4 regions of the Cedecea sp. Ae19-4 genome follow, and region 4 is predicted to be linked to each of the others. Evidence: riboswitches for the same ligand, from Rfam matches in the RefSeq annotation. Region 4 holds a riboswitch; each other region holds the start of a gene.
What was found. Region 4 has a riboswitch for thiamine pyrophosphate ahead of AAIE02_RS09995 (TenA family protein). Riboswitches for the same ligand answer to the same signal wherever they lie in the genome.

Region 1 (5,609 bases), on a different contig from region 4:
GAGCGGCAATTTTGTAGGTAATTAGTCCCTGCTTAACATCCTCTTTGTTCGGCAGGCCGAGGTGCTCCTTCGGGGTGACGTAGCAAAGCATCGCGCAGCCAAACCAGCCGATCATGGCGGCGCCAATGCCGGAGGTGAAGTGGTCATAGCCTGGTGCGATGTCGGTTGTGAGCGGGCCAAGGGTATAGAAAGGCGCTTCGTGACAATGCTCCAGTTCTTCGGTCATGTTGCGGCGAATCATCTGCATCGGCACATGCCCCGGGCCTTCAATCATCACCTGAACGTCGTACTCCCAGGCAATTTTGGTCAGCTCGCCCAGCGTATGCAGTTCGGCAAACTGCGCTTCGTCGTTGGCATCCTGAATGGAACCCGGGCGTAAGCCATCGCCCAGAGAAAGGGAAACGTCATAGGCGGCGCAAATTTCGCAGATTTCACGGAAGTGCTGATACAGGAAGTTTTCCTGATGATGGGACAGGCACCACTTCGCCATAATCGATCCACCGCGCGACACGATCCCGGTCAGGCGCTGCGCGGTCATCGGGACGTAGCGAAGCAGCACGCCCGCATGAATGGTGAAGTAATCCACGCCTTGCTCTGCCTGCTCCAGCAGCGTGTCGCGGAACATCTCCCAGCTCAGGTCTTCGGCGATACCGTTCGCCTTCTCCAGCGCCTGGTAGATGGGCACCGTGCCGATGGGCACCGGGCTGTTGCGCAGGATCCATTCCCGCGTTTCATGAATGTAGCGGCCGGTGGAGAGGTCCATCACCGTGTCTGCCCCCCAGCGAGTGGCCCACACCAGCTTCTCCACCTCCTCTTCAATAGAAGACGTGACTGCCGAGTTGCCGATATTGGCATTGATCTTCACCAGGAAATTGCGGCCGATAATCATCGGCTCTGATTCCGGGTGGTTGATATTGGCGGGAATAATCGCTCGCCCGAAGGCGACTTCATCGCGGACGAACTCCGGCGTGATGTTTTCCGGCAGGCGGGCCCCAAACCCTTCGCCGGGATGCTGGTGGCGCAGGACGGCATCACGAATACGCTCGCGCCCCATATTTTCGCGAATGGCGATGAATTCCATCTCCGGGGTGACAAGGCCTTTGCGGGCGTAATGCAACTGGGTGACGCATTGCCCGGCTATTGCCCGGCGAGGTTTGGACTGAGTTTCAAAGCGCAACTCGTCCAGGCCGTCGTCGGCAAGACGCGCTTTTGTGTAAGCGGAGCTGCGGTCACCCAGCGTTTCGCTGTCGCCGCGGTCGTCGATCCAGGCGCTGCGTAGGGGATTTAGCCCGTTTAACACGTTTATGGCGATGTCGGGATCGCCATAGGGGCCGGAGGTATCGTAGACGGGAACCGCCTCGTTCGGCTGATATTGCGGGGCATCTTTGCTCCCGCCGGTGAGCGTTGGGCTGAGTTGGATTTCGCGCATCGGGATGCGGATATCTTCACGTGACCCGATCAGATAGATGCGTCGGGAGTTGGGGAAGGCGGTGCCTTCAAGCGTGTTGATGAAGTGTTGGGCGGCGGCGCGCTGTTCGCGGCGGCCAGGTTTTTTTTCAGATGCAGACATAGCTCATTCCAGGTTTAGTCAGGATATGGCTTGTCAGGACAACGGAAGGAGTAATGGATATGGGCCGCCCGAGAACGGGTGTACCCAAAGACAGAATTACTCTTGTTCCCTTCGCAGGTTCTAACCTGATCAGGTTCCGCGGATCCCGAATTAACGGTCTCAGCCGGTGCATAACGCACTCGGCACTCCGACAAGAATGATCCCACCTTGCGGTGGGAAAGTTGTAAATTACTCGTTAATAGCTAACAACTCAAGCTGGACTTGCCAGCCCGGCAGGATCGCTGGCGCTGCCGTCGAGGTTGTTATCAATAGCCAGGAGGACTAGTTTATCTTCAAGGGTGAAGCGGGACTCCAGGCACTCGCCAATCTCCGACAGCGCCTGCTGAAACTCGACCCAGCTGTCGCGGTCGATGGCGTTTTCCAGATGGGAATCGTAGAGGTCCATGATTTGCTGGGTGTTGGCTTCCAGTTGAGGGTAGAGCTGAGCTGCGCTTAGCAGCGGGCTACTGCCTTCCAGGTTGCTGATGATTCGCTCGTAGATACTGAAATGACCGGAAGAGAGGTAATCCACCAGGCCGTGGCAAAAATTGTCTAACGCTTTTTCGTCGAGCGCGGTGTGCGATTCCTTGTTAGGCTTGATCCCGACCATGTTGTAATAGGCGACCAACAGGTGCTTACGGGCCTGCAGCCAATGGTCGACTAACTCATTACTACCACCAACGCGCTCAGTCAGATTGGCTAACTGGTTCAGCATGATTGAGACTCCGTGAGTTAAAAGATTGAACGCAAACTAACCCAAAAAAGTAAAAACTAATTGTTTATATCAGTGAACACGGGGATGTGCACCAGGTTATGGAACGTGTTATTCAAAACTTAGATCATGGTTGGTGGATAGTCAGCCATGAGCAAAAAATATGGTTGCCGCAGGGTGACTTACCTCACGGCAGCGCGGAGGAATTTCAACTCGTAGGCAGCCGCGCCCTGGATATCGGTGAGTGGGAAGGTGAGCCCGTGTGGCTGATTCGTGAAAACCGCCGCTCGGACATGGGCTCGCTGCGCCAGCTCCTGGATCGCGATGTGGGCCTGTTCCAGCTGGCCGGGCGCGGCGTCCAACTGGCCGAGTTTTATCGCTCGCATAAGTATTGCGGTTACTGCGGCCATGAAATGCACTTCAGCAAAAGCGAATGGGCAATGCTCTGCGGGCACTGCCGGGAACGCTATTACCCGCAAATTGCCCCCTGCATTATTGTCGCTATTCGTAAGGACGATCATATCCTGCTGGCTCAGCACACGCGCCACCGCAACGGCGTCTACACCGTGCTGGCCGGGTTTGTCGAAGTGGGCGAAACGCTGGAGCAGGCGGTGGCTCGCGAAGTCATGGAAGAGAGCAGCATTCAGGTGAAAAACCTGCGCTACGTGACTTCCCAGCCCTGGCCGTTCCCGCAGTCGCTGATGACCGCATTTATGGCGGATTATCACAGCGGTGAAATCAAGATTGACCCGAAAGAGCTGCTGGATGCGGGCTGGTATCGCTATGACCAGCTGCCGCTGTTACCGCCGCCGGGTACCGTGGCGCGCCGCTTAATTGAAGATACCGTCGCCCTGTGTCGCGCGGACTATGAATGATAGACTGCGGCGATACAGCTAAAGGAAAGGTAAACATGACTGAACTGAAGAACGATCGTTACCTGCGCGCCCTGCAGCGCTTGCCGGTAGATGTCACCCCTGTGTGGATGATGCGCCAGGCAGGGCGTTATCTACCTGAATATAAGGCGACGCGCGCTCAGGCGGGTGACTTTATGTCGCTGTGCAAAAACGCCGAGCTGGCCTGCGAAGTCACTCTGCAACCATTGCGCCGTTACGCGCTGGATGCGGCGATCCTCTTTTCGGACATTCTGACCATCCCGGATGCGATGGGGCTTGGGCTTTACTTTGAAGCGGGGGAAGGCCCGCGCTTTAGCTCCCCGATTCAAAGCCTGGCCGACGTTCAAAAGCTGCCGATTCCCGATCCGGAAGGTGAGCTGGCATACGTGATGAACGCGGTGCGCACCATTCGCCGTGAACTGAAGGGCGAAGTACCGCTGATTGGCTTCTCCGGCAGCCCATGGACGCTGGCCACTTATATGGTGGAAGGCGGCAGCAGCAAAGCCTTCACCGTGATTAAGAAAATGATGTTTGCCGACCCGAAAGCGCTGCACCTGCTGCTGGATAAGCTGGCGCAGAGCGTGACGCTCTACCTGAATGCGCAAATTCGTGCGGGCGCGCAGTCGGTAATGATCTTTGACACCTGGGGTGGCGTGCTGAGCGGGCGCGATTACAAAGAATTCTCGCTCTACTACATGCACAAAATTGTCGATGGCCTGCTGCGTGAAAACGATGGCCGCCGTGTACCGGTGACGCTGTTCACCAAAGGCGGCGGGCAGTGGCTTGAAGCGATGGCGGCAACCGGCTGCGACGCACTGGGCCTCGACTGGACAACGGACATTGCAGATGCACGTCGTCGCGTAGGCCATAAAGTCGCGCTGCAGGGCAACATGGACCCTTCCATGCTCTACGCTCAGCCGGCACGTATCGAAGAAGAAGTTGCCACCATTCTGGCTGGTTTCGGGCAGGGGGAAGGGCACGTCTTTAACCTTGGGCACGGCATTCACCAGGACGTTCCACCAGAGCATGCAGGCGTCTTTGTGGAAGCCGTGCATCGCCTGTCCGCGCAATACCACCAGGCTTAAGGTAGCAAGAGATGGATCTCACCATACTGCGAGAGCAACAGCTGGATCTGGCCTCAAAGGTGATCCGCGAAGATCGTCTTGACCAGGATCCGCCGCGGTTGATCGCCGGGGCCGATGTGGGGTTTGAACAAGGCGGAGACGTCACCCGCGCGGCCATCGTTTTGTTGAGCTACCCGTCTCTTGAGTTGGTTGAATATCAGGTGGCAAGAATTGCCACCACCATGCCTTATATCCCCGGCTTTTTATCCTTCCGCGAATATCCCGCGCTGCTTGAGGCGTGGGGTATGCTTTCGCAGAAGCCCGATTTGGTGTTTGTGGACGGACACGGCATCTCGCATCCCCGTCGTTTAGGGGTTGCCAGCCATTTTGGGCTGCTGGTGGATGTGCCGACGATTGGCGTGGCGAAAAAGCGGCTGTGCGGGAAGTTTGAACCGCTGGGGGACGAGCCCGACGCTCGTGCGCCGTTGATGGACAAAGGCGAGCAGCTGGCCTGGGTCTGGCGCAGTAAAAAACGCTGTAATCCTTTGTTTATTTCTACCGGGCACCGCATAAGCCTCGACGGCGCATTAAAGTGGGTGGAGCGCTGCATGGCCGGCTACCGTTTGCCGGAGCCAACCCGTTGGGCCGATGCCGTTGCTTCCGGGCGCCCGGCTTTTAAGCGCCTGCAAGCAATCGGCAGGTGATTCAGGTAAACTGCCGCTAATTTTCCGTCTTTGAGACATCGTCATGTTACAGAACCCTATTCATTTACGCCTGGAGAAGCTGGAAAGCTGGCAGCACGTCACTTTTATGGCTTCTTTGTGCGAGCGTATGTACCCGAACTACGCCATGTTTTGCCAGCAAACTGGCTTTGGCGATCCTCAGCTTTATCGCAAGATCCTGGACCTGGTTTGGGAAACCCAAACGGTGAAAGACGCCAAAGTGAACTTTGATAGTCAGTTAGAGAAACTTGAAGAGGCAATTCCTGCGGCTGACGACTATGATATTTACGGTGTCTATCCGGCGATTGACGCGTGCGTGGCGTTGAGTGAGCTTATTCACTCGCGTCTCTCGGGTGAAACGCTGGAGCACGCAATCGAAGTCAGTAAATGTTCAATCACTTCGGTGGCGATGCTGGAAATGACTCAGGCCGGTCGTGAAATGACCGACGAGGAGTTGAGAGCAAACCCGGCGGTAGAAGAAGAATGGGACATTCAGTGGGAGATTTTCCGGCTGCTGGCGGACTGCGAAGAACGCGATATTGAGCTCATTAAAGGGCTTCGTGCTGACCTCCGTGAGGCCGGCATCAGTAATATCGGTATAAATTTGCA
Region 2 (5,609 bases), 150 kb from region 4:
ATGGCCACCGCTATCTGCGGCGCGCTGAACGGCGTGGAAAGCATCGATCCGGCGCTGAAACAGGAGCTGGATGAAGAGAACCAGCTCGACTTCACGCGCTACAGCCGCATCTTTATGGCCTATCGCCAGCAAAGAGAGGCCAGCCATGAAGCCAAATGAACTGCTGAGCAAACTGCCCCAGCTGCAGGCTCAACGCCCGGTTTGCGTGCTCGGTTCGGCGGTGATTGACGTCATCGCCGACGCCTACGCCCTCCCGTGGCGCGGCTGCGATATCGAACTGCATCAGCAGGGCGTGAACATTGGCGGGTGCGCGCTGAACATCGCCATCACGCTTTCGCGCCTCGGCATTGACTCGCAGAACGCGCTGCCAATTGGCCAGGGCACCTGGGCCGACATTATTCGCAACAGCCTGGAAAAACAGCACATCCGCAGCGAGATCCACACCGATACGGGAGACAACGGCTGGTGCCTGGCACTGGTCGAACCCGACGGCGAACGCACCTTTATGTCGTTTCGCGGCGTCGAGCATCAGTGGAATCAGGCCTGGCTTGACGGCCTGACCATCCCGCCAGGTAGCCTGCTCTCGCTCTCTGGCTACCAGCTTGCCGGGCCGTGTGCGGAACTGCTCGTTGGCTGGCTGGAGTCGCTGCAGGAAATTACCCCGTTCATCGACTTTGGCCCGCGTATCGCAGATATCCCGCAGCCGCTGCTGGCGCGGATTATGGCCTGCAAACCGATTGTTTCGCTCAACCGTCAGGAAGCGGCGATTGTTGCCGAATGGCTTGAAGTGGAAGCGGAAAATATTGAAGCGATTTGCCGTGCATGGCTCACCCGCTACGGCAGCCAGCTGATCGTTCGTTTAGATAAGGACGGCGCGTGGTTTGCGGCCGGCGATAACATAGGGATCGCTGCGCCCTTCCCGACTACCGTCGTGGATACCATCGGCGCGGGCGACAGCCATGCGGGCGGCACAATTGCGGGCCTGGCGGCAGGCTGGAGCCTGGAAGAAGCAGTCAGCCTCGGGAATGCGGTAGCCAGCTACGTGGTCGGCCACCGGGGCGGGGACTGCGCGCCAAAACTCGCGCAGCTCGAGCAAACCTTACTCCTCGCAGACGAAAACGTATAAGTCGCTGCGGCAATGGCTGATGCTGTACTCGATGGGCCGGTTGTGCGGGTCGAACGCCACCTGTTTGATGACCAAAACCGGCACCGGCGTTTCCAGTTTGATGTGTGACTGGAATTCGCTGTCCGGCATTCTGGCGCTGACCCGGCTGCGGGTGCGCTGCGGAATAATGTTCTGGCTGCGGAAGTAGTCGTACAGCGAAACGCCAATCTCATCCGGGTCGGCAATCAGCCCGGTCGGCACGTAAGACTCTTCGATAGACACCGCATCTTCATCCACGTAGCGAATGCGCTTGAGCAGGAAAACCTCGCTTTCCGCCGGGATCGCGAGTTGTTCAGCCACGTCTGCCGGGCATTTCACCACGCGTTTGTTCACCCACAGCGTATTTGGCTTTTTACCCCGAAGCACAACCTGCTGCGAAAAGCCCCTGGCCTCTTTCAGCGAATACTCAAACGTCGCATTAATTTGCGTCCCGTAGCCGCGCGAACGCGTCACCACGCCGTCATCTTCCAGCGCCTGCATCGCCTTGCGCACGGTAATGCGTGACACCCCCGTGAGCTGGCTGAGATCGCGCTCCCCCGGCAGGATATTGCCCTGCGGCAACAGGCCCGCGCGCACGGCGTTTTTCACCGTTTCGGCAAACTTGAGGTACAGAGGAGCGTTATCCGGAGCGGAAAAGCGCTGTTTGAGCTGTTCAACTAACTGGTGATGAGCCTGTTCCATGGTACGCAATTGTCCGGCAGGGAAGATGAAGCCAGTATAGTACCACTGGTATTACGCTGGCTAAAAACTTCTCTTTTAACCGACAGTTACCACCATTCGTGAAAATGATGTACCGGGCCGATACCGTGCCCGACCTCCAGCGAATCCGCCTGAGCCAGCGCCTTCGACAACCAGATTTTTGCGGCAGCCACGGTTTGCGCCCAGTCGTCATGGCGGGGGCGGAGCGCAGCCAGCGCGGCAGATAAAGTGCAGCCAGTGCCGTGGGTGTTTTTTGTTTGCACGCGCGGCGCGGTAAAGCGCTGGACATCGTGGCTAGTAAATAGCCAGTCCGGGCTTTCTGCGTCGTCGAGGTGCCCGCCTTTCATCAGCACGGCCTCGCAGCCCATTGCCAGCAGCGCTTCACCCTGTTCGCGCATCTCTTTTTCACTGCGCGCGTGGGGCGCATCCAGCAGCGCTGCCGCTTCCGGGAGATTGGGCGTGATCAGCGCGACATGCGGCAATAGCTTCCGACGTAAGCTTTCTACCGCCGATGGGGCCAGCAGCGGATCGCCGCTTTTCGCCAGCATCACCGTGTCCAGCACCACGTTTGGTACCTTATAGAACGCCAGTCGCTCTGCGACGGCTTCAACGATATCGGCCTCTGCCAGCATGCCAATTTTTGTGGTGTCTATTCGCACGTCGCTCAAGACAGAATCTAACTGCGCCGCCACAAACTCAGGCTCAATACGATAAACGGACTGCACGCCACGGGTATTCTGCGCCACCAGCGCAGTGATCACGCTTGTGCCGTAAGCGCCGAGCGCGGAGAAAGTTTTCAGATCGGCCTGGATCCCCGCGCCACCGCTTGGATCGGTTCCGGCAATAGTTAATGCGTTGATGCGTTTCATGCAAGCCCCTCCGCATTCAGCAGATAAAGGGCGTCGAGGAAGGCTGGGGTAAAACTGCCCGGCCCACGGCTGGCGGCGATGGCCTGCTCGCCGGCAAGCGACATAAAGCGGCAGGCGCTGGCGACGTTGTCCAGCCTGTCTCCCGGTAAAGCACAGCACGCAGCAACCACGGCGGAAAGCGCGCAGCCGGTGCCGACCACACGCGTCATGAGTTCTCCCCCGCCGGTCACGGCAAACGTTCGTTCGCCATCGGTGACGTAATCAGTTTCTCCGGTTACGGCAACCACTGCACCGGTTTCGCGGGCCAGCTTTTGCGCCGCCGGGATCGCCGAAAGTGCATCATCGGTGCTGTCTACGCCACGGCCTCCGGCCTGCTCCCCTGCCAACGCCATGATTTCAGACGCATTACCGCGAATGGCGGCTGGTTTCAGTTGAATAATGTCGCGAGCGAAACGCGTGCGGAAAGCCAAACCACCCACGGCGACCGGGTCTAGTGCCCACGGCGTTCCGGCGCTATTGGCGGCGTGAATAGCAGCCAGCATCGCCGCAGCGCGTTCTGAAGTCAGGGTGCCAATGTTGATCAGCAGCGCGCTGGCAAGCCCGCTAAATTGTGCCGCTTCTTCGGCTTCAATCACCATCGCCGGGGCAGCCCCAAGCGCCAGCAGCACGTTAGCGGTAAAGGTTTGCACTACGTCATTGGTCATGCAGTGAACCAGCGGCGAATGCTGACGGAGGTGGTGTAAAACAGAGGCGGCGGTTGCGCCGGGTAGCAGGTCAGGTTGCATAACGGTAAGGCTCCTGTCCGGCGTGAAAGAAGGGACGCCGGACAGGCATCTGACTTCCCTACGCTGGCATTATCCAGATCAGGTGGTACGGGTATTTCTCAGCCTTCACAAAGAAGGGCACCCCGAGTCATTTACAGCAATATGTTGTGATTAATGCAGGTCATTAATCCGTGCAGAGGATGGTAATGCCAGCGGGAAGTCTTGTAAACGGCAAAAACGGTCATCATCCCGTCAAATTTAGCCGCTCCACGCTCTTCTGCCATCAAGCGGCCCGCGAGTAACTGCACTTTCAAACGTAAGCGCCTTACCCCTTTTCACCCCGATTGTAACAGCGGTGTGAGCAGCCTGGCACCAGCGCAAATAATGAATGTGAACGGCCTGTTTTATCGCTTTTAAACACTCTCCACTAAGAATTTTCTTATGATTTAGATCAAGGATTGCATTGTCACATTTCGGGATAGTTCATCGCCGTTATTAGTGCACTCAATAATGCATTGGAACGTTCAATTTATTTATGGTGAGAGAAAAATGAAATCCTTTAACTTTGGTCAATCAATGGCTTTGGTGTTTGGTATTTTGGTCCTTTCGACTTCAGCCAGGGCTGATGTGGTAAGCGACTTCTATAATAATATGGTGAATAAATCTATTACCTGGCAGGAAGCAAAGGCCTGTTTTGAAAGTATGGATGCGTCGCAGCAGCAGGCTGTACGGGATTACGATCGCGTCCATCAGACAAACTATACCAGCGATTTTGTGAGTGGGACGGTGACGACCCCGCATATGGACGGGAATCATTCAGAGCCCGTTCCGCCGCATCCCGATGCTCCCCACTCAATCGTCGCCAGCACGCTTACCCCTTCAACGGCGATAATTATGGATCCGGTTGTACCGTCCACAGCCGATAAAAGTTCACACCTGGACAGCCCGGAGACAGATGCCGACCACCAGGCAGCCAAAGATAAAGCGATGATCGAATATGTCCAGTCTCAGGTTAAAAACGGCGCTGATGGTAAAAACGGAACAAATGGCAAAAATGGCCTGATAACCACCGAAACGAAACTTGATACGGCAACGCAGGCACGCGTATCCACTAACGCTAACAATATTTCTTTAAATACGGGACATGCAGAAAATAATACCCGCCTGATTCAGGCCAACAGCCTATCGATAGACAAATTAAATAATGCATTTTCTGCATTAAAAGACGAAGTTAACAATAATCAAAAAGAGGCCAACGCGGGTATCTCTGGCGCGATGGCAATGAGCAATATACCGCAGGTGATGAATAATCAAACCGTGGCTATAGGGGCAGGGATTGGCGGCTATGAAGGTGAAAATGCTTTAGCCGTGGGCGCCTCTACACGTATCGGAAATGCTGTTGTTGTGAAAGCCACCGTCAGTGATGATACAGAAAACAATATGGGTTACGGCGCGGGGTTATCTGTAGGCTGGTAAGTTTTCCCAGGCAACATTTACTTCGTTAAAACCACTGCTATGCTCTATTTCAGCGCCTTTTCAAAGGCGCATTTTGGGCAGTCGGGGCTTTGGCCCGGCAGGGAATGAGCAAAAAAACACAGTGGTCAGATAACAACATGAAATATATTATTTTACTCATCATTATTATTTCAGTGGTCTATGTGCATTATCGCGGCAAGATTCGCTTTCGTTTCTGGCGGCAGCTGTCGGACCATTCCACGTTTACCGCCCCGCTTAACGGTTTTATGTATCTTTTCTCTAGGGTGCCGAATACGCCCTATTTAACACCGGAAACCTTTCCCGAGCTGACAACGCTGCGGGAAAACTGGGAAGTGATTCGCGACGAAGGTATGCATCTGCAACAAATGGAGCAGATAAAAGCCGCGGATAAATTTAACGACGCCGGTTTCAACTCCTTCTTTAAAACAGGCTGGAAGCGCTTTTACCTGAAATGGTATGAAAACGCCCACCCGTCGGCCAGCATACTGTGCCCGAAAACCACCGAACTGCTGCGCACCATTCCTTCCATCAAAGCTGCGATGTTCGCCACCCTGCCCGACGGCAGCCGCCTGCCGAGGCACCGGGATCCGTACGCCGGTTCGCTGCGTTTTCACC
Region 3 (5,609 bases), on a different contig from region 4:
GTCACTGCATGTTGAACGGCCTGGACAGCATCGGCCTGACGCTGCAGCACGAAGCCGCTATTTCTGGCTACGAGCAAAAACTGCCAGCGTTTATGCGGTAGTTCATTTTCCCCTCTCGCTCATGAGAGGGGAAAATTTTAAACGTTCTTAACCCGGCTAGTCAGGAACAGCGCGACCACCGCCAGCGCCGCCATCAGCCAGTAAACAGAATAGTGACCAAAACCTTCCGCCAGCGCACCTTGCAGTATCCCAGCCAGAATCACGCCCGTTGAAATACTGTTGGTGAATAGCGTCGTTGCAGAGCCCGGTCTTCCCGGCATCAAATCCTGGAACCACAGCATCCCAATCCCGGCAATAATCCCGATAAACACCGCATTAAACAGCTGTAAGATCACCAATGCCGTTTTAGAGTGGAACAGAATCAGCCCAACATAAAACAGGATGCCAGCAACAACCGCCGCCACCATCATGTTACGTTTTCCAAAGCGTTTCACGTAGTAGCCGGCGAGGATCATCGCGGGGATCTCAATCCCTGCAGCCGTGCCCATTAATAACCCCGCCAGCTCATCCGGCAGCCCGAGATCCTGGCTTATCCATAACGGCATATCGATGATGTACATGGTGTTGCAGGTCCACATCAGCATCGAAGCGATAAACAGCATCCGCACGTTACTGTCTTTCCAGCCGCTGACCTGCGTTATCGCCACCTCTGCGGGCTGTTCCACTCTCGGCACGGACGGCAGCGCGAAAATAATCAGCGCCAGTGAAATAACGAATATCCCGGCAGCGATAAGAAACATCGTGGTAAAGCCATATTTCAGCGCCAGCATAAAAGAGAGTGGCGGCCCGATAACCCACGCCAGAGAAAGCTGCGCCCGCATGATCGTGCTGAACATCACCACTTCGCGGGCGGAGCGGTCGGCGTATTCACGCGCCAGGGCAAAAATCTGCGGCATGGCGGTATTGGCTATTGAGGCAAACATCACGCCAAGCGTAATCAGCGTCAGATAATGACGATTAAAGGCAAACAGAACGCAGTTTGCCACCGCCATCGCGCAGCAAACCATAATCAGTTTTTGCCGGTCGCCCCGACTGTCCGACCTTTTGGCCAACAGCAAACTGACGCCAATCCCGGCAATCGCGTTAACGGTGTAAAACAGGCCGACCCAAAACGGCCTGACTTCAACTTCACGCGTTAAAAAGAGGCTAAGCGTCGGAGCCTGCAGCGCCCCGGCCACGCCAATCATAAAAGAGACGGCCATGAAGGCAGCGTAAACAGGGTTAAAACGGCGTGCGCGGGTCAAAAACCAGAGCATGGAGTGTCCTTAAAAGGAGATGTAATCAGAGGTATTTGTTAAATGCGTAAAGATTAAACGAAAAAAGCCAGCAGTAAACAGCTGCTGGCCGGTGAAAAGCACCAATACTCAGTCACACATGAGTCGGCGCGTTGGCGTTCTCGGGCATCGGGGTTGTAACCTCCCACTGCATCAAGTCTTCGAGCATCCTTAGTCTTTGCTCCACCGTCAGGCGAGCCAGCCATCCAGAGCAAACAAACTGTGTTGCGGCAAAGTACTGTTGGAAAAACTTCGCAGGTGATGACCGCTTCATAAACACCTCCTCGCTTCATCGGGAATCATTATTGACGTAATATAGGGAGAGTTAAATTGATGAGTTTCCGCCTGGAGTTCCTCTTTTATGTCTTCGTCTCGCCTGCAACAACAATTCATCCGCCTGTGGCAATGCTGCGAAGGCAAACCTCAGGAAACCACGCTCAATGATTTAGCGGATTTGCTGAGCTGTTCCCGCCGCCATATGCGTACGCTGCTTAATGCGATGCAGGAAAAGGGCTGGCTAAGCTGGCAGGCGGAAGCCGGACGAGGCAAGCGCTCGCAGCTCACTTTCCTCTATACCGGGCTGGCGCTTCAGCAGCAGCGGGCGGAAGATCTGCTGGAGCAGGATCGCATCGATCAGTTGGTTCAAATCGTCGGCGACAAAGCCGCTGTCCGCCAGATGCTGATTTCTCATCTTGGCCGCAGCTTTCGCCAGGGTCGACACATTCTGCGTGTCCTTTACTATCGCCCGCTGCTAAATCTGCTGCCCGGCTCGGCGCTTAGGCGCTCCGAAACCCACATTGCCCGCCAGATATTTAGCGGTCTGACGCGTATAAATGAGGAAAATGGGGAACTCGAAGCGGATATTGCTCACCACTGGCAGCAAATTTCCCCTTTACGCTGGCGCTTCTTCCTGCGCCCAGGCATCCATTTCCATCACGGTCGCGAGCTGGACATGCTCGATATCATCTCTTCCCTGCAGCGCATCAACGCCCTGCCGCTTTTTGCCCATATCACGCAAATCACCTCGCCGACTATCTGGACACTGGATATCCACCTTAGTCAGCCGGATGACTGGCTGCCGTGGCTGTTGGGCAGCGTGAACGCCATGATCCTGCCGCGCGAATGGACAACGATGACAAATTTCGCCAGCCAGCCCATCGGCACGGGCCCCTATTCCGTGGCTCGGAACAACCGCAACCAGCTGAAGATCCACGCCTTTGATGATTACTTTGGCTTCCGGGCGCTCATTGACGAGGTCAACTTTTGGGTACTGCCGGAAGTTGGCGAGGAGTCCAGCTGCGGGGTGCAGCTCCAGGGTATGCCGGACAGTGAAAAAGCCGTCGAAAGCCGCCCGGAAGAAGGCTGCTACTATCTGCTGTTCGACAGCCGATCCAGCCTTGGCGTTGACGAAAGCGTGCGCCAGTGGATTGGGCATATTCTCTCCCCGGTTAACCTTATCTACCGCGCTACAGAGCAGTATCAGCAGTACTGGTTCCCGGCTTATGGTTTGCTCCCCCGCTGGCACCATTCGAGGCCCGGGCCGTTGCTCCCTAAACCCGCCGGGCTGGAGAGCATAACGCTCACCTACTACCGCGACCACGTAGAGCACCGGGTGATCAGCAGCATCATGACCGAATTACTGGCAGAGCAGGGCGTGAAGCTGGTTGTGCAGGAGATAGACTATGCTGAGTGGCATCAGGGCGAGGCCGAAAGCGACATCTGGCTGAACAGCGTGAACTTCACCATGCCGCTGGAATACTCTCTGTTTGCCCAGCTTTACGAAGTCCCGCTGATTCAAAAATGCATCCCTGGCGACTGGCAGGGCGATGCCCGTCGCTGGCACAGCAAAACGTTGGCCCTGCCTGAATGGTGCAAGCAAATGCTGGAGCGCAATGACGTTATCCCATTGATTCACCACTGGTTGCGCATTGAAGGCCAGCGCAGTATGCGCGGGGTGCGGATGAACACGCTAGGCTGGTTTGATTTCAAATCTGCCTGGTTTGCCCCACCGGGCCCATAACGCTTCCGTAACCCAAAGGAAATCAGTAGAATCCTCCCTGCTCAACGGGGTGCCAGGACAGTTTGTCCGCGCTGAGATAATACCCGTCGAACCTGATCCGGATAACGCCGGCGAAGGGATTTGAGACACTCAACTCAATTCCTTTGCCCCCTTTTACTGAGGTGCAAAGTGTTCAAAAAATTTCTGCCGCTGCTGGCGCTGGCCGCCATGCCCGTTTTCGCTAAACCTGTATTAACCGTCTACACCTACGACTCGTTCGCCGCCGACTGGGGCCCAGGCCCGGCGGTGAAGAAAGCCTTTGAGGCCGACTGTAACTGCGAGCTAAAATTTGTGGCGCTGGAAGACGGCGTTTCTCTGCTGAACCGCGTACGCATGGAAGGCAAGAACAGCAAAGCAGACGTCGTGCTGGGGCTGGACAACAACCTGGTAGAAGCCGCCACGCAAACCAAACTGTTTGCCCCCTCTAACGTCGAAAACGCCACCCTTCAGGTGCCCGGCGGCTGGAAGAACACCACTTTCGTGCCTTACGATTACGGCTACTTTGCTTTCGTATACGACAAGAACAAGCTAAAAAACCCGCCCAAAAGCCTGAAAGAGCTGGTTGAAAGCGATCAAAAATGGAAGGTCATTTACGAAGATCCGCGCACCAGCACTCCAGGGCTTGGCCTGCTGCTGTGGATGCAAAAAGTGTACGGTGACAAAGCCCCGGAAGCCTGGCAAAAGCTGGCGAAAAAAACCGTCACCGTCACCAAAGGCTGGAGCGAAGCTTACGGCTTGTTCCTGAAAGGGGAAGCCGACCTGGTACTGAGCTACACCACCTCCCCGGCCTACCACATCATCGAAGAGAAGAAAGACAACTACGCCGCCGCGGATTTCAGCGAAGGGCATTATCTGCAGGTTGAAGTCGCGGGCCGACTGGCGAACAGCAAGCAGCCTGAACTCGCCGAGAAATTTATCAAATTCATCACCACGCCAGGTTTCCAGAACACCATTGCTACCGGCAACTGGATGTATCCGGTGACCAACGTGGCATTACCTGCGGGCTTCGACAGCCTGGTGAAGCCGCAAACCACACTGGAATTTCTCCCTCAGCAGGTGGCCACCCAGCGCGCAGAATGGATCAATGAATGGCAACGCGCCGTCAGCCGCTAATACCAGGCTGGCTGTATCCAGGGCTCTTTGCCGCAACGCTGGTCGTGGCGGTAGCCCTGGCGGCTTTTCTGGCGCTGTGGCTTAACGCTCCGCAGACGGATGTCTTTGCCATATTGCGGGACGACTATCTTTGGCACGTCCTGCGCTTTTCCTTCTGGCAGGCCTTTCTTTCCGCCGCACTTTCCGTTTTCCCGGCCATCTTTTTAGCCCGCGCGCTCTACCGCCGCCGCTTTCCTGGCCGACTGGCGCTGCTGAGGCTGTGCGCCATGACGCTGGTGCTGCCGGTGCTGGTCGCCGTTTTCGGTATTCTTTCCGTTTATGGGCGAGAAGGCTGGCTGGCCACGCTCTGCGGCTGGCTGGGCGTTGAATGGCACTTTTCCCCTTATGGCCTGCAGGGCATCCTGCTGGCGCACGTCTTCTTTAATATGCCGATGGCGACCCGTCTTCTGCTGCAGGCGCTGAACAATATCCCTTCGGAACAGCGTCAGCTGGCGGCACAGCTGGGGATGCAGGGCTGGTATTTCTTCCGTTTCGTCGAGTGGCCCTGGCTGCGCCGCCAGCTACTCCCGGTTGGCGCCCTGATTTTTATGCTTTGCTTCGCCAGCTTCGCCACCGTGCTTTCTCTGGGCGGCGGCCCGCAGGCAACCACCATCGAGCTGGCCATTTTTCAGGCATTAAGCTACGACTACGATCCCGCCAAAGCGGCATTGCTGGCTCTGCTGCAAATGGCGTGCTGCCTTGGCCTGGTGTTATTGAGTCAGAAGCTAAGCAAGGCGATTCCCGTCGGCGTCAGCCAGCTTCAGGGCTGGCGCGATCCACAGGATTCTCTGCGCCGAAAACTTAGTGATGGCCTGCTTATTGTGCTCGCCCTGGTGCTGCTGCTCCCCCCGCTGCTAGCGGTGATGGTCGATGGGATTAACGGCAGCATGGGCAGCGTGCTGCGGCAGCCAGCGCTTTGGAACGCGCTCTGGACTTCACTGAGAATTGCCACTGCCGCCGGGCTTGTCAGCGTGACGCTGACGCTGATGCTGCTCTGGAGTTCGCGTGAACTTCGGCTGCGTAACCAACGCTTCGCCGGGCAGGCCATTGAACTTAGCGGCATG
Region 4 (5,609 bases):
TCAATGCCCAACGGAAAAACATTTGCCCCGTTACCGGCTTTGTCCCCGCCAGGAGAAACCCTGCCTGGCAAATGTCTGGCGGGGCGCCGCCCGACTAAACGGCTGATTAACTTAAATCGTGCAGTCCTTTATCCAGCGCGGCACTCAGCATCATTTCTTCGAAGTTCACCGCCAGCCCGCCACGCTGCGGGGTGCAGCACATCACGCCTACCCTGCATGCGTCGAATCCGGGGAAATGCGCCAGTCTCAGCAGCGGCCAGCTTTTGCCGTCAACGGAATACTGCAGCCGCAGGCTGTCCCCTTTTCGGGTCAGGCGCATCCAAAACAGATTTGCTTGACCGGGAAAGACGCCGGTTGCCCAGTCGGAATGGCCCTGCGTCAGCACGCTGCCAATGGCAGGCGCGTCGTCGTTAAACTCGATGCCCGCTTTTAGCCAGTGGGATTCATCCCCCAGCAGCATGATGCCGGCCTGGTCGTAAAGTGCGCTAAATTCAGCTTTGACCTTCACCTGGAAAGTAAAATCCCCCCGCACGTTGCAGCCATAAAAATGGCCGGAGAAACGCTCAAACCCGTACCATGTTTTGCGCCAGAAGTCGGTTTGTTCATCGGTGACAACCGTCAGCCCGCCGTCGCCTTCTTGCCAGACTTTTGGCTCATTAATCCAGTAAAAATCCTCGCTCATAGCATGACCTTTTCCCTGTTTTATTTAGCGCCAGCCCAACTCTGGTGCAACGTGCTTCAGAATAGATTCGATGACGTGCGCGTTATAATCCACGCCCAGCTGGTTTGGCACGGTTAACAGCAGCGTGTCGGCTTCAGCAATCGCTTCATCCTGCGCCAGTTGCTTAATGAGCAGTTCCGGTTCAGCGGCATAGCTGCGGCCGAAAATGGCCCGGGTTTGTGGCTCGATGTAGCCAACCTGATCGCCTTCTTTGCCGCTGCCGCCGAAGTAGTTGCGGTCGCGCTGGTCCATTAACGCGAAGATGCTGCGGCTGACGGAAACGCGTGGCTCACGCGTATGGCCCGCCTCTTTCCACGCGGCCCGATAAGCACGGATTTGCTTCGCCTGCTGGATATGAAACGGCTCGCCGGATTCATCGGTTTTCAGCGTGGAGCTTTGCAGGTTCATCCCTAACTTCGCGGCCCACTCCGAGGTCGCGTTGGAGCTGGCTCCCCACCAGATTCGCTCCCGCAGCCCGGCAGAAAACGGCTCCAGACGCAGCAACCCCGGCGGATTAGGAAACATCGGCTGCGGGTTAGGTTCGGCAAAACCGTCCCCTTTCAGCGCCTCGAGGAACACTTCGGTATGACGGCGCGCCATATCGGCTTCGGTCTCTCCTTCGCCCGGCACATAGCCAAAATATCGCCAGCCGTCGATCACCTGCTCCGGCGAGCCACGGCTAATTCCAAGCTGCAGGCGGCCCCCGGATATCAAGTCCGCCGCCCCCGCGTCCTCCACCATGTAAAGCGGATTTTCATAGCGCATATCGATCACGCCGGTGCCGATTTCAATGCGTTTGGTTTTTGCCCCGATGGCCGCCAGCAGCGGGAAAGGCGAGCTTAGCTGACGAGCAAAATGGTGCACGCGGAAGTAAGCGCCGTCCGCGCCAAGCTCTTCTGCAGCAACGGCAAGATCGATGGACTGCAGCAGCGTATCCGCCGCAGAGTGCGTGCCGGACTGGGCGGCAGGCGACCAGTGGCCAAACGAGAGAAAACCAATCTTTTTCATCGGATATCATCCTTAGACTCGTAGGTAACCGGCCTACAGTGACAAAATTCCCGCCCCGAGTGCCAGCAAAATATTGCGATACCGCACTAAACGGATCGTCGCTTTCAGCAAGGTCAGACACAGCGCCCGGCGATTGTAATCAAAAAGTAAATGTCGTATAACAGGCACCTCCGAGGGGTGTCCTGTATGGGCTGAGATGGCGTAAGCCGAACCCTTTGAACCTGATCTGGGTCATGCCAGCGAAGGGACGGTCGGCAATCACAGCTCTGTTATTGTCTGTTCATACCTCTGCGCGCCCGGATCTCCACTTACCCAGGAGGTCCCATGTACACCCCACTTTTCGAAAACGGTCTTTACGGACGACTGCGCGAGCAGGCCGGCCAGCACTGGCAGGATTACGTCGATCACCCTTTTCTGCAGCAGCTTGCTGTCGGCACGCTGCCTGAAGCCGCATTCAAGCGCTATCTGACCCAGGATTATCTTTTCCTGATTCATTTTGCCCGCGCCTACGCCCTGCTGGTCAGCAAGCTTCGCACGCTGCCGGAAATGCGCACCGCGACCGCATCGCTGAATGCCATTGTCTCCGAGCTGCCGCTCCATGTGGCCTACTGTCGAAGCTGGGGCCTGGACGAAGCGCAAATAGTGGCCGAGGCGGAAGCGCCAGAAACCATGAATTACACCCGTTACGTGCTGGATATTGGCCATTCAGGCGACGCGCTCGATCTGCTGGCTGCGCTGCTGCCCTGCGTGGCCGGATATGCAGAAATCGGCCTTGGCCTGCTGCATAGCCCCGACACGGTGATGGCAGGCAATCCCTACGCGAACTGGATCCGTAACTATGGCGATGAAGGCTACCTCACCGGCGTGCGGGCCGCTGTGCAGTTGCTCGAAAACGTAGGCCACCAGCGTGGCGCGGAAAGCCGTTTCTCAGAGCTATCACAGATTTTTACCACCGCGACGCAGCTTGAATCCGCGTTCTGGCAGATGGGGCTGAATGCCTCATGACCGACAGCGCGACTTCGCCGGGCATTCAGGTGCGCGATCTCAGCCTGCGCTTTGGCCAGCAGACCATTTTTGAGCAGCTGAATTTTGATATTCCCGGCAGCAGCTTCGTTGCCCTGCTGGGCGCGAGCGGGGCCGGTAAAACCAGCCTGCTAAAGATTATCGCCGGGCTGGCGCAGGCCAGTGGCGGAAGCGTGACCTGCAGCGACGGTCTGCCGGTTGCCGGGCGTATCGCCTGGATGGGGCAGAAAGATTTGCTCTACCCGTGGCTCAACATTGAGCAGAACGTGGCCCTCGGAGCTCGCCTGCGTGGTGAGGCGGTCGACAGACAATGGACGGAACATTTGATTGAGCAGGTCGGGCTGGCTGGCTATGCCAAAGCCCTGCCAGCTTCGCTATCGGGCGGGATGAGGCAACGTGCCGCCATCGCCAGGACGCTTTACGAAAAGCGCCCGATAGTGCTGATGGATGAGCCGTTTTCGGCGCTGGATGCCATCACCCGCACGGCCATTCAGGACCTGGCGGCCAGGCTGCTGGCAAAAAATACCGTGCTGCTGATCACTCACGATCCGATGGAAGCCTGTCGGCTCAGCCACCGCCTGCTGGTGCTCTCCCGCTGGCCTGCGGGCATCGACGATACGCATGTTATTGCCGGGCAGCCGCCCCGCGCGCCGGACGATGTAGATCTACTCCAAAGCCAGGCCGGGCTGCTGCAACAGTTGATCAGGGCCGCCGAATGAAGCTGACTTCAGACACCCCTGCTACACGCCTGCGCCGCGGGCTGACCGTCTTTGCCGGGCTGCTGCTACTTTGGTATCTGCTTACCCTCGGCAATATTCCCGCCTTTCTTTTGCCCTCTCCCGCTTCGGTGGCACTGGCGTTATGGGATGGCCGCGATTATCTCGCCTGGCACACGCTGGTCACCGCCTCAGAGATTATCAGCGGGCTAATTCTGGGCGTACTCCTCGGTGCAGGCCTGGCGCTGGGCATGATGTTTTCCCCCCGCCTCCAGCGCTGGCTGATGCCGCTGGTACTCACCAGTCAGGCAATCCCGGTGTTTGCCCTCGCACCGCTGCTGGTGCTGTGGTTCGGCTTTGGCATGAGCGCCAAAGTGGCGATGGCGGTGCTGGTGATTTTCTTCCCGGTGGTGTCATCGTTCTTTGACGGACTGCGCCGGGTGAATAACGACTATCTGGATCTGGCCCGCACGATGGGGGCTTCACGCTGGGCGCAGCTGAGGCACGTCCGGCTGATGGCGGCGCTGCCTGCTTTTGGCTCGGGGCTGCGCATGGCCGCTGCCGTCGCCCCCATCGGGGCAATTATTGGCGAATGGGTGGGCTCTGCCGAAGGGCTGGGCTACGTCATGCTGAACGCCAACGCCCGCATGCAAACCGACGTCTGCTTTGCCGCGCTGTTTATTTTAGTCCTGATGACCGTTCTGCTTTGGCTGGTGGTCGATGCCCTGCTGCGGCGGCTGATTGTCTGGTCGCCTGAAAACAACGAATAACCGCCTTAATTAAGGAATTAAGAAGATGAAAAAAACGCTGTGTGGCCTGCTGCTCACCGCCGCCTTTGCCGCTCAGGCCTCCGCCGCTGAAAAGCTGACCCTGGTGCTGGACTGGTACATTAACCCCGATCACGCGCCCATTATGGTGGCCGAACAAATTGGCGCTTTTAAGGGCGAAGGGCTGGACGTGAAGATCATCCCGCCGTCTGACCCGGCGTTGCCGCCGCGCCTGGTTGCCGCCGGGCAGGCCGATCTGGCCATTACCTACCAACCACAGCTGCATTTCTTTGCCGATCAGGGGCTGCCGCTGGTGCGCGTCGGGACGCTGATTAACACCCCGCTGAATACGGTGATGACGCTGGATCAGGCCATCAAATCACCAGCGGATCTTAAAGGCAAAAAAATCGGCTATTCCGTCAGCGGTATCGAGCAGGCGACGCTTGCCACCCTGCTTGAGCATGAGCACGTCAAACCGGAAGAGATGAAGCTCATCAACGTCAACTTCCAGCTCACCAGCGCTCTGCTGGCGGGCCAGGTGGATGCGGTGATCGGCGGCTACCGCAATATCGAAGCGATCGAGCTGAAGCTTCAGGGCAAACCCCCGGTGGTGTTTAACGTCGAGGACTACGGCGTCCCGGCCTACGATGAGCTGATTTTTGTGGCGAATCGTAAAACGGCGAATGAACCGAAGATCAAAAAATTCTTCGCCGCGCTGAAAAAAGGCAACGAGTACCTGCAGGCACATCCGCAGGAAACCTGGCAGGCCTTTGCCAAAGCCCATGCAGAGCTGAATACCGAGCTGAATAAGCAGGCCTGGCAGGCAAGCCTGCCGCTGTTTGCAACTGACCCGGCTAAACTCGACCGCGCCCGCTACCAGGCCTACGAACAGTTCCTGTTTGATAACAAGCTGATCAAGAAAATCACCCCGGTGGATGACTACGCCGTAGAGCTGCACTAGGCCAGGTTGCCCGGTTGCCTGCCAACGGGCAGCCGGGCTTCCGTCAGTCGAACCAGGCATCAATCGGATCGTAATACCGTGCCCAGGCTTTAGGCCCTTCTGCCATTTCGGCATCGGTGAGTAAGGCATACTCCAGCTTCTCGCGCAGGCTCGCCTCGTCCATATCAATGCCGATGAAAACAATCTCCTGGCGCGCATCGCCAATACCGTCTTCCCAGTGCTTTAAAATGTGCCGGAGGCTGTCGGCATCCTGCGGCCACTGTTCACGGGGAATGCTGGCCCACCACATCCCTGCCAGCCCCTGGCGCATCACGCCGCCCGCGTGGGACCAGGATCCGGCATGCTGAGGGCGACTTGCCAGCCAGAAAAAGCCTTTGGAGCGAATAACGCCTTTCAGACCGCCGTCGGTCACC

Region 1: linked by a shared signal. The riboswitch ahead of thiC (phosphomethylpyrimidine synthase ThiC) and the one ahead of AAIE02_RS09995 (TenA family protein) in region 4 are both predicted to bind thiamine pyrophosphate.
Region 2: linked by a shared signal. The riboswitch ahead of thiM (hydroxyethylthiazole kinase) and the one ahead of AAIE02_RS09995 (TenA family protein) in region 4 are both predicted to bind thiamine pyrophosphate.
Region 3: linked by a shared signal. The riboswitch ahead of thiB (thiamine ABC transporter substrate binding subunit) and the one ahead of AAIE02_RS09995 (TenA family protein) in region 4 are both predicted to bind thiamine pyrophosphate.

The regions. Positions count from the first base shown of each region.
Region 1 covers NZ_JBCHWG010000002.1:537,032-542,640, forward strand. The annotation lists gene thiC (phosphomethylpyrimidine synthase ThiC) at 1-1,570, opposite strand, end outside; TPP riboswitch at 1,660-1,770, opposite strand; gene AAIE02_RS15335 (Rsd/AlgQ family anti-sigma factor) at 1,821-2,324, opposite strand; gene nudC (NAD(+) diphosphatase) at 2,423-3,196, shown strand; gene hemE (uroporphyrinogen decarboxylase) at 3,232-4,299, shown strand; gene nfi (deoxyribonuclease V) at 4,311-4,982, shown strand; gene AAIE02_RS15355 (YjaG family protein) at 5,026-5,609, shown strand, end outside.
Region 2 covers NZ_JBCHWG010000001.1:2,244,220-2,249,828, forward strand. The annotation lists gene AAIE02_RS10650 (ADP-ribosylglycohydrolase family protein) at 1-159, shown strand, start outside; gene AAIE02_RS10655 (PfkB family carbohydrate kinase) at 146-1,126, shown strand; gene AAIE02_RS10660 (UTRA domain-containing protein) at 1,100-1,846, opposite strand; gene thiD (bifunctional hydroxymethylpyrimidine kinase/phosphomethylpyrimidine kinase) at 1,933-2,733, opposite strand; gene thiM (hydroxyethylthiazole kinase) at 2,730-3,518, opposite strand; TPP riboswitch at 3,557-3,653, opposite strand; gene AAIE02_RS10675 (hypothetical protein) at 3,650-3,811, opposite strand; gene AAIE02_RS10680 (YadA C-terminal domain-containing protein) at 4,047-4,973, shown strand; gene lpxO (lipid A hydroxylase LpxO) at 5,111-5,609, shown strand, end outside.
Region 3 covers NZ_JBCHWG010000002.1:1,018,957-1,024,565, reverse strand. The annotation lists gene leuD (3-isopropylmalate dehydratase small subunit) at 1-101, shown strand, start outside; gene AAIE02_RS17625 (sugar efflux transporter) at 138-1,316, opposite strand; gene sgrT (glucose uptake inhibitor SgrT) at 1,429-1,608, opposite strand; gene sgrR (HTH-type transcriptional regulator SgrR) at 1,696-3,354, shown strand; TPP riboswitch at 3,390-3,491, shown strand; gene thiB (thiamine ABC transporter substrate binding subunit) at 3,523-4,506, shown strand; gene thiP (thiamine/thiamine pyrophosphate ABC transporter permease ThiP) at 4,482-5,609, shown strand, end outside.
Region 4 covers NZ_JBCHWG010000001.1:2,098,430-2,104,038, forward strand. The annotation lists gene AAIE02_RS09985 (DUF1349 domain-containing protein) at 107-682, opposite strand; gene AAIE02_RS09990 (LLM class flavin-dependent oxidoreductase) at 707-1,729, opposite strand; TPP riboswitch at 1,893-1,994, shown strand; gene AAIE02_RS09995 (TenA family protein) at 2,054-2,734, shown strand; gene AAIE02_RS10000 (ABC transporter ATP-binding protein) at 2,731-3,471, shown strand; gene AAIE02_RS10005 (ABC transporter permease) at 3,468-4,238, shown strand; gene AAIE02_RS10010 (ABC transporter substrate-binding protein) at 4,264-5,196, shown strand; gene zigA (zinc metallochaperone GTPase ZigA) at 5,240-5,609, opposite strand, start outside.